DNA from 3 places in the Pseudovibrio sp. Tun.PSC04-5.I4 genome. Region 3 is predicted to be linked to each of the others. Evidence: predicted binding sites of a transcription regulator. Region 3 holds the regulator's gene; each other region holds the start of a gene.
What was found. The regulator PhoB, encoded in region 3, activates phosphate uptake and scavenging genes when phosphate is short. The targets are predictions, from matches to a motif close to TGTCATNNANCTGTCAT.
Positions count from the first base shown of each region.

Region 1: BLS62_RS10400 (alkaline phosphatase) is a predicted target of PhoB. The motif match lies at 1,454-1,470, and genes of this name have one in related genera.
Region 2: BLS62_RS07195 (glycerophosphodiester phosphodiesterase family protein) is a predicted target of PhoB. The motif match lies at 1,917-1,933, and genes of this name have one in related genera.

Region 1 is NZ_FNLB01000006.1:1,163,762-1,167,044, forward strand. It holds gene BLS62_RS10390 (ABC transporter ATP-binding protein) at 1-858, shown strand, start outside; gene BLS62_RS10395 (DUF3422 family protein) at 939-1,289, opposite strand; gene BLS62_RS10400 (alkaline phosphatase) at 1,551-3,041, shown strand; gene BLS62_RS10405 (HD domain-containing protein) at 3,192-3,283, shown strand, end outside.
Region 2 is NZ_FNLB01000006.1:472,189-475,471, reverse strand. It holds gene mutY (A/G-specific adenine glycosylase) at 1-325, shown strand, start outside; gene BLS62_RS07200 (AMP nucleosidase) at 362-1,840, opposite strand; gene BLS62_RS07195 (glycerophosphodiester phosphodiesterase family protein) at 2,101-3,283, shown strand, end outside.
Region 3 is NZ_FNLB01000006.1:571,684-574,966, reverse strand. It holds gene BLS62_RS07670 (GcrA family cell cycle regulator) at 489-1,052, shown strand; gene phoB (phosphate regulon transcriptional regulator PhoB) at 1,183-1,878, opposite strand; gene phoU (phosphate signaling complex protein PhoU) at 2,055-2,759, opposite strand; gene pstB (phosphate ABC transporter ATP-binding protein PstB) at 2,790-3,283, opposite strand, start outside.

The DNA of each region.
Region 1 (3,283 bases), 590 kb from region 3:
TCTCACCCATACACGCGCCATTTAATCGATAGTGAACCAACAGGCTTCCCTGATGCGTTGAAAGCAGGTCTACCTGAAATCGTGAGTGCAGATAAAGTGCGCGTGGTGTTCAGCTCCAAACATGGTAGCTTCCTGAAGCGGAAAACCAGAGATCTGGTCGCAGTCAACGACATCTCCTTGTCGATCAAGACCGGCGAAACACTTGGTATCGTTGGAGAGTCTGGCTCAGGAAAATCGACACTCGGCATGTCTATCATGCAATTGTTGAAGACAAATTCTGGGGTAATTACCTTCGATAATAAGCGCATCGACAATCTGACCAGGAAAGAGATGAAGCCGCTGCGAACCGATATGCAGGTTGTGTTTCAGGATCCATTTTCCTCGCTTAACCCACGTATGGTTGTTGGGGAGATCGTTGGCGAAGGATTGAAGGTTAACAATATCGGGGCATCGAGCAAAGAACGTCAGCAGATGGTTGTTGAGGCACTGGATTCTGTACAAATGCCCCGCAGTGCGATGGACCGGTTCCCTCATGAATTTTCTGGTGGGCAACGCCAGCGTATAGCGATTGCTCGCTCCATCGTTTTGAAACCTAAGTTTATGTTGCTGGACGAACCCACATCTGCACTGGATCTGTCGATTCAGGCGCAGATTATTGAGCTGCTCAAAGATCTGCGTGAGAAGTTGAGCTTGAGCTATCTTTTCATCAGTCATGATTTGAAGGTGATCAAAGCACTTTGTCATAATGTGATGGTCATGCAAAATGGCAATGTGGTTGAAACCGGAAGAACCATAGATGTGTTGCATAATCCGCAAACTGAATACACCCAGCGCTTGGTTTCAGCTGCGTATTTGTAAAAAAAATTGCACTGGAGGCGTTTGACCTCCAGTGCATAATACGAGCCATCGTGCGCTCTTTTGACTTTCCTGAGGGGGGACTAGAGCCCTCCAGCAACAAAGGGAACAGCAAGCGCCATCCGCAGTGTTGGTTCTACCGGTGAGCCAAGCGTTTTTGCACCTTTGAGCGCGTATCCAATCAAGCTGGTCACATAGTAGATGTCCGCTTCAACTGATTGCCCAGATGCCTGTAGCAATACCAGCAAATGAGCAGGCTCATGACGTTTCTGCTCATCCTCCAGCATAAAAGTATACTGAGCAATATCCCATTCACCTTCCAAAGGCACAAAGGGCCGTGCATGTCTCTCGTCGAGAAGTTTTTCACGTTCGGGATGGCATCGAAAGTTATGTGTTGGCGCAGGTGCATCCAACATGTCCTCAATCTGGCTCAAAGCGTTTCCCCTCTTTAAGTCAGAAAGGAGAGTGTTGAGCAAAGTCAGGAGTGCGGCCAGAGAATAATCATTATTGCGGTGTAATGTCGCATCTGCCTTTTATGCGGTGTTGTCTCAAGATTGGATGATTGTTGCATGCACCCGCGAAAACAATGGGTTTAATTTGTCACGTAAGTGCTGTGAAACTGTACTCTAGACAGCCAACGGATTCTTGCGTTGGCAATTTTCTCCCGAGCCAATTATTCCCCAAGGAGTGGCCCTATGAAAACTATGAATATAGCATCTATTGCCTTTGCATTTTCAGTGACGACAGCATTAGCTGAAGGGAACATTCCACAGCAGAATAATGACTGGTTTAAAGCTGGTGAAGCGGAGATTCAGAGTAAAATTGCGCAACAACCCATTACAAAGCCAGCAAAGAACATAATCTTGCTCATTGCAGACGGGAACGGTGTTGGCACCAATTACGCCACGCGTATCTTCGCCGGTCAGCAGAATGGGTTGTATGGGGATGAAAATGTTCTCCCTCAAGAAGCATTTCCAAATCTTGGTCTCGTGAAAACCTACAATGTGAACGCACAGACCCCAGACTCTGCTGGCACTGGTACTGCTATCCATTCGGGCGTAAAAACCAAAGCGGGTGTTCTGGGCGTTGATGAAACTCTGAACCGTGGAGATTGCTCTCAAGTTGAAGCTGCAAAGGTTGCGACGATCGCGGAAGTTCTTTCTGACCAAGGGAAATCGGTCGGAATTATTTCAACAGCGCGTTTGACCCATGCAACACCTGCATCCGCCTACGCTCATTCCGCAGATCGAGATTTTGAAAATAATTCCGATCTTCCGGAAGGCTGTGAGACTCCGGATATTGCGGTTCAGCTAATTGACCAAATGAAATCCGGCGTTGTGGATCTGGCTCTGGGCGGTGGGCGCAGTCAATTTCTTCCCAAGTCAGCCGTGGATGAGGAAGGTAAGAACGGAAAGCGTACTGATGATCGCAATCTCATTGATGAGGCCACAAAATCTGGCGTTTCCTATGTTGGTAGCGGTCCAGCGTTTAGTGAGCTGGATTTAAAATCGGACAATCCGATCCTTGGTTTGTTTGGGTCTTCTCACATGCAATACGAATATGACCGCACAGATGAACCATCCCTTGCCGAAATGGTAAAGGCTTCAATCACAGCATTGCAAGACAATGAAAGTGGTTATTTCCTGACTGTTGAAGCTGGCCGTGTTGACCATGCCAACCACGATGGTAACGCCTATCGCGCCCTGACTGATGGCGTTGCATTTGCTGAGGCGATCGCGATGGCGGATAAATTGACCAGTGATCAGGATACCTTGATCATCGTCACTGCTGACCATGGACACACAATTTCATTCAATGGGTATTGTGGCCGCGGAACGCCAATCCATGGCCTCTGTATGGGAGTTGATAATGATGGCGTGAAGCATACTGATCAGATCCAGACCATGAATGATGGTAAGCCTTATTCCGTGATCGGGTACATGAATGGCCCGGGATCTATCCTCAAAGAAGACCAAAACTGGGAAGGTTTCCGTCCTGACTTGACGCAGGCGCAAGCCTTGGACCCAGATTTTATACAGCAAGCCTTGTTGCCGCGCGATTCAGAAACTCATTCAGGCGAAGACGTTGCCGTTTATGCCCGTGGTCCCTGGGCACATCTTCTCAATGGTACCGTCGAGCAAAGCTACATCTTCAATGTGATGAATTACGCTGCAAACGCGAAGTAATCCCGATAAATGAATGGGTTAAAGGCTCGCTATGGGTGGGTCTTTTTCTTTGACCGTAATTTTGCCGGGGTTAGAGGCCAGTTACATCTCGAAATTCAGAGTCACGTATCGTAGGTTTCGAAGCTTAATCATATTTTACTGCGAGTGTTTATGACGGAATTCGAAAGCAAACTGGAAACCGCTCTCTTGGAGCATGACAACAGCGAAGACGCCAGCCATGATCTGTTCCATGCCCGCCGTGT
Region 2 (3,283 bases), 99 kb from region 3:
TGATGCAGGCCGCCTTCTGCTTCGCAAGCGGGCGGATAAAGGCCTGTTGGCTGGCATGAGCGAACCAATCACCACCCACTGGACTGAAGGCGGCGAAATGGAAGCGCTTGATCTGGCCCCTCTTCAGGAGGACTGGGCACGCATGGAAAAGGACGTGAAGCATACGTTCACGCATTTTCATCTGGAGATGAGCGTATGGCAGGCCAAAGCGCCAGCAGGATATTCCGCACCTGATGGATATTGGTGGTCTTCTCCTGATGAACTGGATGGAGAGGCGTTGCCGACAGTGATGAAAAAAGCACTCAAGGTTGGCGGGTTGTTATAGGCCAAAGAAAAAGCCGGGTCAGTGCCCGGCTTCCTTTTATTGGAATGCAGTCTCTGCAAAGCTTCTGAGCTTTCGAGAGTGGAGACGCTCCAGAGGCATCTCCCTCAGAATTTCCATAGTCTTTACGCCAATCTCTAGGTGTTGATTGACCTGCGTCCGGTAAAAATCCGTTGCCATGCCCGGCAGTTTCAACTCACCATGAAGTGGCTTATCTGAGACACACAGCAGCGTTCCATAGGGAACACGGAACCGGAAGCCATTGGCCGCGATGGTTGCAGATTCCATATCCAGTGCAATTGCTCGCGATTGTGAGAGGCGCTGCACCGGTTCGCGGTGATCCCTAAGTTCCCAGTTGCGGTTATCAATGGAGGCAACTGTTCCAGTTCGCATCACCCGCTTCAGATCATATCCGCTGTAACCTGTGGTCTGTTCTACAGCATTTTCCAGTGCCACCTGCACTTCTGCCAGTGGCGGAATTGGAACCCAAGTCGGTAGATCGGCATCCAACACTTTATCCTCACGCACATAACCATGTGCCAGAACATAATCACCCAGTTGCTGGCTGCTGCGCAGGCCTGCACAGTGACCAAGCATGAGCCAAGCATGCGGACGAAGAACCGCGACATGATCCGTGATGGTTTTTGCGTTGGACGGCCCAACCCCAATGTTGACCATGGTGATGCCGGAGTTATCCGCGCGCAACAGGTGATAAGCAGGCATCTGCGGCAAGCGTGGCAGAACATTGCCTTCACTCGGCTCGGTATCGCCTGCGTAGGTGACCAGATTGCCCGGCTCAACAAAGGCCACATAGCCGCTGTCTGGATCTGCGATCAGATCCTTGGCCATCTGCGCAAAGCCATCAATATAAAACTGATAGTTTGTGAAGAGTACGAAGTTCTGGAAATACCGAGGTGCAGTTGCAGTGTAGTGCTGCAAACGATGTAGTGAGTAGTCAACGCGCGGTGCCGTGAATGGTGCCAGTGGCTCGATACCGTCTTCTGACTGGTATGTGCCGTTTGAGATCGCATCATCCATAACCGCGAGGTCTGGTACATCAAACACATCGCGCAGTGGACGTTCTTCACTGGAAGGGATTGCACCTTCAACGTGCGCACCATCATAGAATGCAAAGTGGAGCGGGATTGGCTGATCACTTTCAGCTACCACAATTTCCAATCCATGATTGCGGATCAGAAGATCAATCTGCTGCTCAAGATAAGTCCGAAACAGATCTGGACGGGTGATTGTTGTTTTGTATTTGCCCGGTCTTGCAACAAAACCGAAGGACAAGCGCGTGTCCACGCGAATATGGCTGGAGACTTCAAAACGCAGTTCTGGATAAAAGGCCCTTACCCGGTTTTCCGGCATTCTTTCCTGTGCGGCGGACTTAAAACTCTCGCGCAAAAACTGTGTTGCCCGATCAAACAGATAGATCAGGTGCTCCACGGCTTCGCTGGCATCAGAAAAAGATTGGGCAGGAAGTGGCTTAGGCGTACGGATGGAACGGCTTTCCATCACAACGTCGCTATCGGATATAGTCGACACGTTCGATTTCTCCTCTTTCGTGTCACTATATATCTGAGGGATGATCACGACAGGGTCAAGACACGAGATCACAAAACTGATTTATTTTTTGATGATTGAGGATTTTTTCAAAATATCGAAAGCTGATTCCTACACATGTATCCATGAGAAAGAACTACTTATTTTCACGTAGCTCCATCAAACTGTAGTCTACTCATGCCAGTTTGCACCCACCACAATTTGGAGCTCTCATGACTATTTCGAAAATAATTTCCCTCGGCTTCGTCGCCTCTCTTGCTTCTTTGGGGGCAGCTGATGCTGCTCAACTCGGACCGCGTCCGGCCTATTTGGTGGAGCAGATGCAGGAGGGACCTTTGAAGGAGAAACTTCGCGCCTGTATTTCCAATGATGCGAAGAGTACCAGTTTCACAATTTCACATCGCGGCGCTCCGCTTCAGTTTCCTGAGCACACGTTAGAAGGCTATCAGGCTGCGGCTGTGATGGGCGCTGGCGTGCAGGAATGTGATGTGACTTTCACCAAGGACAAAGAACTTGTGTGCCGGCATTCGCAAAATGACCTTGCCACCACAACCAATATCCTTGCCACTGATCTTGCCGATACATGCACCAAGCCTTTTACGCCTGCTCAAAATGGAGAAAAGGCCGCCGCTGAGTGCAGGACCTCCGAGATTACCCTTGCACAATTCCAAGAGCTTTCGGGAAAAATGGATGCGGCCAATACATCAGCCGAGACAGTTGCTGAGTTTATAGATGGCACAGCACCTTGGCGGACAGACCTTTATGCTGCCACTGGCGGCACGTTGATGACCCATGCTCAAACCATTGAGTTGTTCAAATCACAGGGCGTTAAATTTACGCCTGAGCTGAAACAACCAAGTGTTGAGATGCCATATGATGGCTTTTCTCAGGAGAATTACGCTCAGAAGATGATTGATGAGTACAAAACTGCTGGTGTTCCAGCTTCTGACGTGTACCCGCAATCCTTCATTCTGGATGACATCCTCTACTGGATTAAGAATGAGCCTGAGTTTGGCAAACAGGCGGTCTTGCTGGATGGACGTTATAGGATGCAGGGCTTTGACACTTCTGATCCATCTACATTCAAACCATCAATGGCTGATCTGAAAGCCATGGGTGTGAACTACATCTCCCCGCCTCTTTGGATGCTTGTTACACTTAAAGACGGCAAGATCGTTCCATCTGCCTACGCAAACTCAGCGAATGAAGCAGGGTTGAAGATCTTTACATGGACGCTGGAACGCTCCGGGCCACTCACTCAGAACAAAGGCGGATGGTATTACAAAGGCATCAATGATGCTGTGACCAATGAGGGTGCTGTTTATGAGCTTCTGGATGTGCTTGCGCAGGATGTGAAGGTTAGCGGCGTCTTTTCTGACTGGCCAGCAACGGTAA
Region 3 (3,283 bases):
GGTTTATTCAACACACCTCATACGTGTAGTATGAGGTGGCGCTGCTGGTATAAATCTACAAAGGCCTCATGAATTACCTGTTTAACTAGTAATTATTACCAGTTGTTTTTTCCTGATTAATATATGTAATAAATATCAATGGAGTAAGGTCGTCAGCTCTTACTTTATGTTGGAAAGATTGCTATAGGATCTGACTTAAGAGACACCTCCCAATCCATGGATTGGTAATCTTCTCCCACTGCAAGAGGGCTGTAATAGGTAAGTAGTAGCGCGGCAATTCTGGGGAAAACCAGAGTCATCCCCACCTCAATTCTTTAAGGTTATTGCTCGCCTCGACGCCCATATAGTAGTGTGCGATAAGAGTTACACACCATCTCGTAGTTACTAAACGCTGCAAGCACACACGCTCAGGTAAGCGGCAAGGTCGGATTTATCCGGGCTGAGCGAATGCTGTTTTGCACGCCACTGAAGGAAGACGGGGCCCTTTAATGAGCTGGACAGCAGAACGTGTAGAGTTACTAAGCAAGCTTTGGGCAGACGGACTGAGCGCAAGCCAGATCGCTGGCGAACTGGGTAGCGTCACCCGGAACGCCGTCATCGGCAAGGTTCACCGCCTTGGATTATCAGGCCGCGCCAAATCTGGTGGCGCCGCAACTAAAGCGAGAAAAGCCGCAGCACCTGCTGCCCGGCCAGTTTCTCCTGCAAAACCGAGCGTAACAGAAACAATCGCCGTTGCTGCGATAAGTACTCCTTCACCTCGTCCTATTCAGCCAACTGTTGCTGGGGCTACAGCCCTTAAAATTGAACCAATTGAAATGATCCGGGCCGAACTTGCGCAAATGCCCGCACCAGATATTTTCATTCCTCCGTCAGAACGGGCGTCCATTCTGACTTTGAATGAGCGGACTTGTAAGTGGCCAATTGGTGACCCGAGTTCTGATGACTTTTACTTCTGTGGTCGTCAGTCTGATGCAGGCACACCTTACTGCGCCCATCACCGCAGCATCGCGTATCAACCAGTGAGCGATCGTCGTAGCCGCCGCGCCAGCTGATCAAACAGATATATAAGATTGAGAAGCCGGGTCATTTGCCCGGCTTTTTGTTGTCCGTTGCGGCATGAGGCGACTGGGCCACAAAAACCGCCCTTAGGCGGCTTTATAACCTGTCAGTAATTACTCAGCATTACCCGATAGCAAACTGATCGTTGAACGCGTAACCTGCGCCACGCACTGTCCTGATTGGATCCTTCATGCGGCCTTTGTTGATGGCTTTGCGAAGGCGGCCCACATGGACGTCAACTGTGCGTTCATCCACGTACACATCATGGCCCCAAACACGGTCCAAAAGCTGCTCGCGTGAGTAAACACGGCCCGGCGCGCTCATCAGGAATTCCAGCAAGCGGAACTCTGTTGGCCCTAAGTGGATCTCACTGCCCATTCTGCGAACACGGTGCGTTTCGCGGTCCAGCTCGATATCTCCAGATTTAAGAAGCGTGGAGACCACCTCGGGATTTGCACGGCGGAAAATGGCGCGGACACGAGCCATCAGCTCAGGAACAGAAAACGGTTTAACCACGTAGTCATCCGCGCCTGTCGCCAAGCCGCGAATACGCTCGGATTCCTCACCGCGCGCTGTCAGCATGATGATTGGCATGCGTTCCGTTTCAGACCGTGCCCGTAACCGGCGGCAGAGTTCAATTCCGGAGAGGCCGGGAAGCATCCAGTCCAGCAGAAGAAGGTCCGGCTGGCTTTCCTGAAGCAGGATTTCAGCCTCGTCCCCTCTTGCGCATACGCCCACAGTGTAGCCTTCTGCTTCCAGGTTGTAGCGTAGCAGCAAGCTCAACGGTTCTTCGTCTTCTACAATCAATATTTTAGGCATACTAAAGTGCTCTCTGCACCTTCTGTTTCAAAGCAGCATGCCTGAAATGGCTTGGGCAGGCTGCGATACTCTTTTCGTCATGCGTATTCTAACCAAACACGGTGCTTCTTTTTTGGGAATACGCATTTTCAGCGCATTCTTATCCAAAAACCGGCACCCGCTTGTGCAAATACACCCTAAACAGCGGCGCTCTGTGTAAGTTCGTCCGTTTTGGGACGCTCTGTTGGCAGATGATTACCAGAAACCATGTAATAGATGTTTTCCGCAATGTTTGTTGCGTGGTCCCCAATACGCTCAATGTTCTTCGCACAAAACAGCAAATGTGCACACATGGTAATTGAGCGAGGATCTTCCATCATGTAGGTCAGCAGCTGACGGAACAGGGATGTGTACAGCGCATCAACCTCGTCGTCACGTTGATGCACGCGCTGAACAACCTCAAGATCACCCGAGGTGTAGGCATCCAAAACGGCCTTGAGCTGCTCAAGAGCGAGATCAGACATATGTTCCACACCAACAGCGAGCTGTTTGTTGGAGAAATCTGTCTCAATCGCGAGGGTTCGCTTGCCAATGTTCTTTGCCATGTCACCAACGCGCTCAAGATCGTTCGAGATCCGCATGGCCGCAATGATCACACGCAGATCACTTGCCATTGGCTGGCGGCGTGCGATTACGGAGATACACAGCTCTTCAAGCTCTGCCTGCATGTTGTCGAGGCGTTGATCAGCTGCGATGGTGCGCGCTGCCAGTTCACGATCCTGCCTGAGTAGGCCGGTCACAGCATCATGCACCAGTGTTTCGGCAAGGCCGCCCATCTCAACAACGCGTCCGGCTAACTCTTTGAGTTCCTCGCCAAAAGCAGAGACGATATGATCTTTCATTGGATGATTTCCTTAGAGCAGTTTCTATTCTTAACCGAAACGGCCAGTGATGTAATCCTGTGTGCGCTGGTCTTTGGGGTTTGTGAAGATTTCAGTCGTCAGACCTTCCTCAACCAAAGTCCCCATATGGAAGAAAGCTGTCCGCTGTGACACACGCGCTGCCTGCTGCATGGAGTGGGTTACGATTACGATTGTGTAATTGAGGCGTAACTCATCAATCAGTTCCTCCACTTTGGCAGTGGCGATCGGGTCCAGCGAAGAACACGGCTCATCCATCAGGATCACTTCGGGAGACACCGCAATGGCGCGTGCAATACACAAGCGCTGCTGCTGACCGCCGGAAAGACTTGTGCCCGGCTCGTCCAATCTGTCTTTGACTTCCGCAAACAAACCAGCTCGCTGCAATGAGTTCGCGACGATTTCTTCCAGCTCGCTCTTGCTCTGGGCGAGGCCATGAATGCGGGGCCCGTAGGCAACATTTTCAAAGATGGATTTCGGGAACGGATTGGGCTTTTGAAAGACCA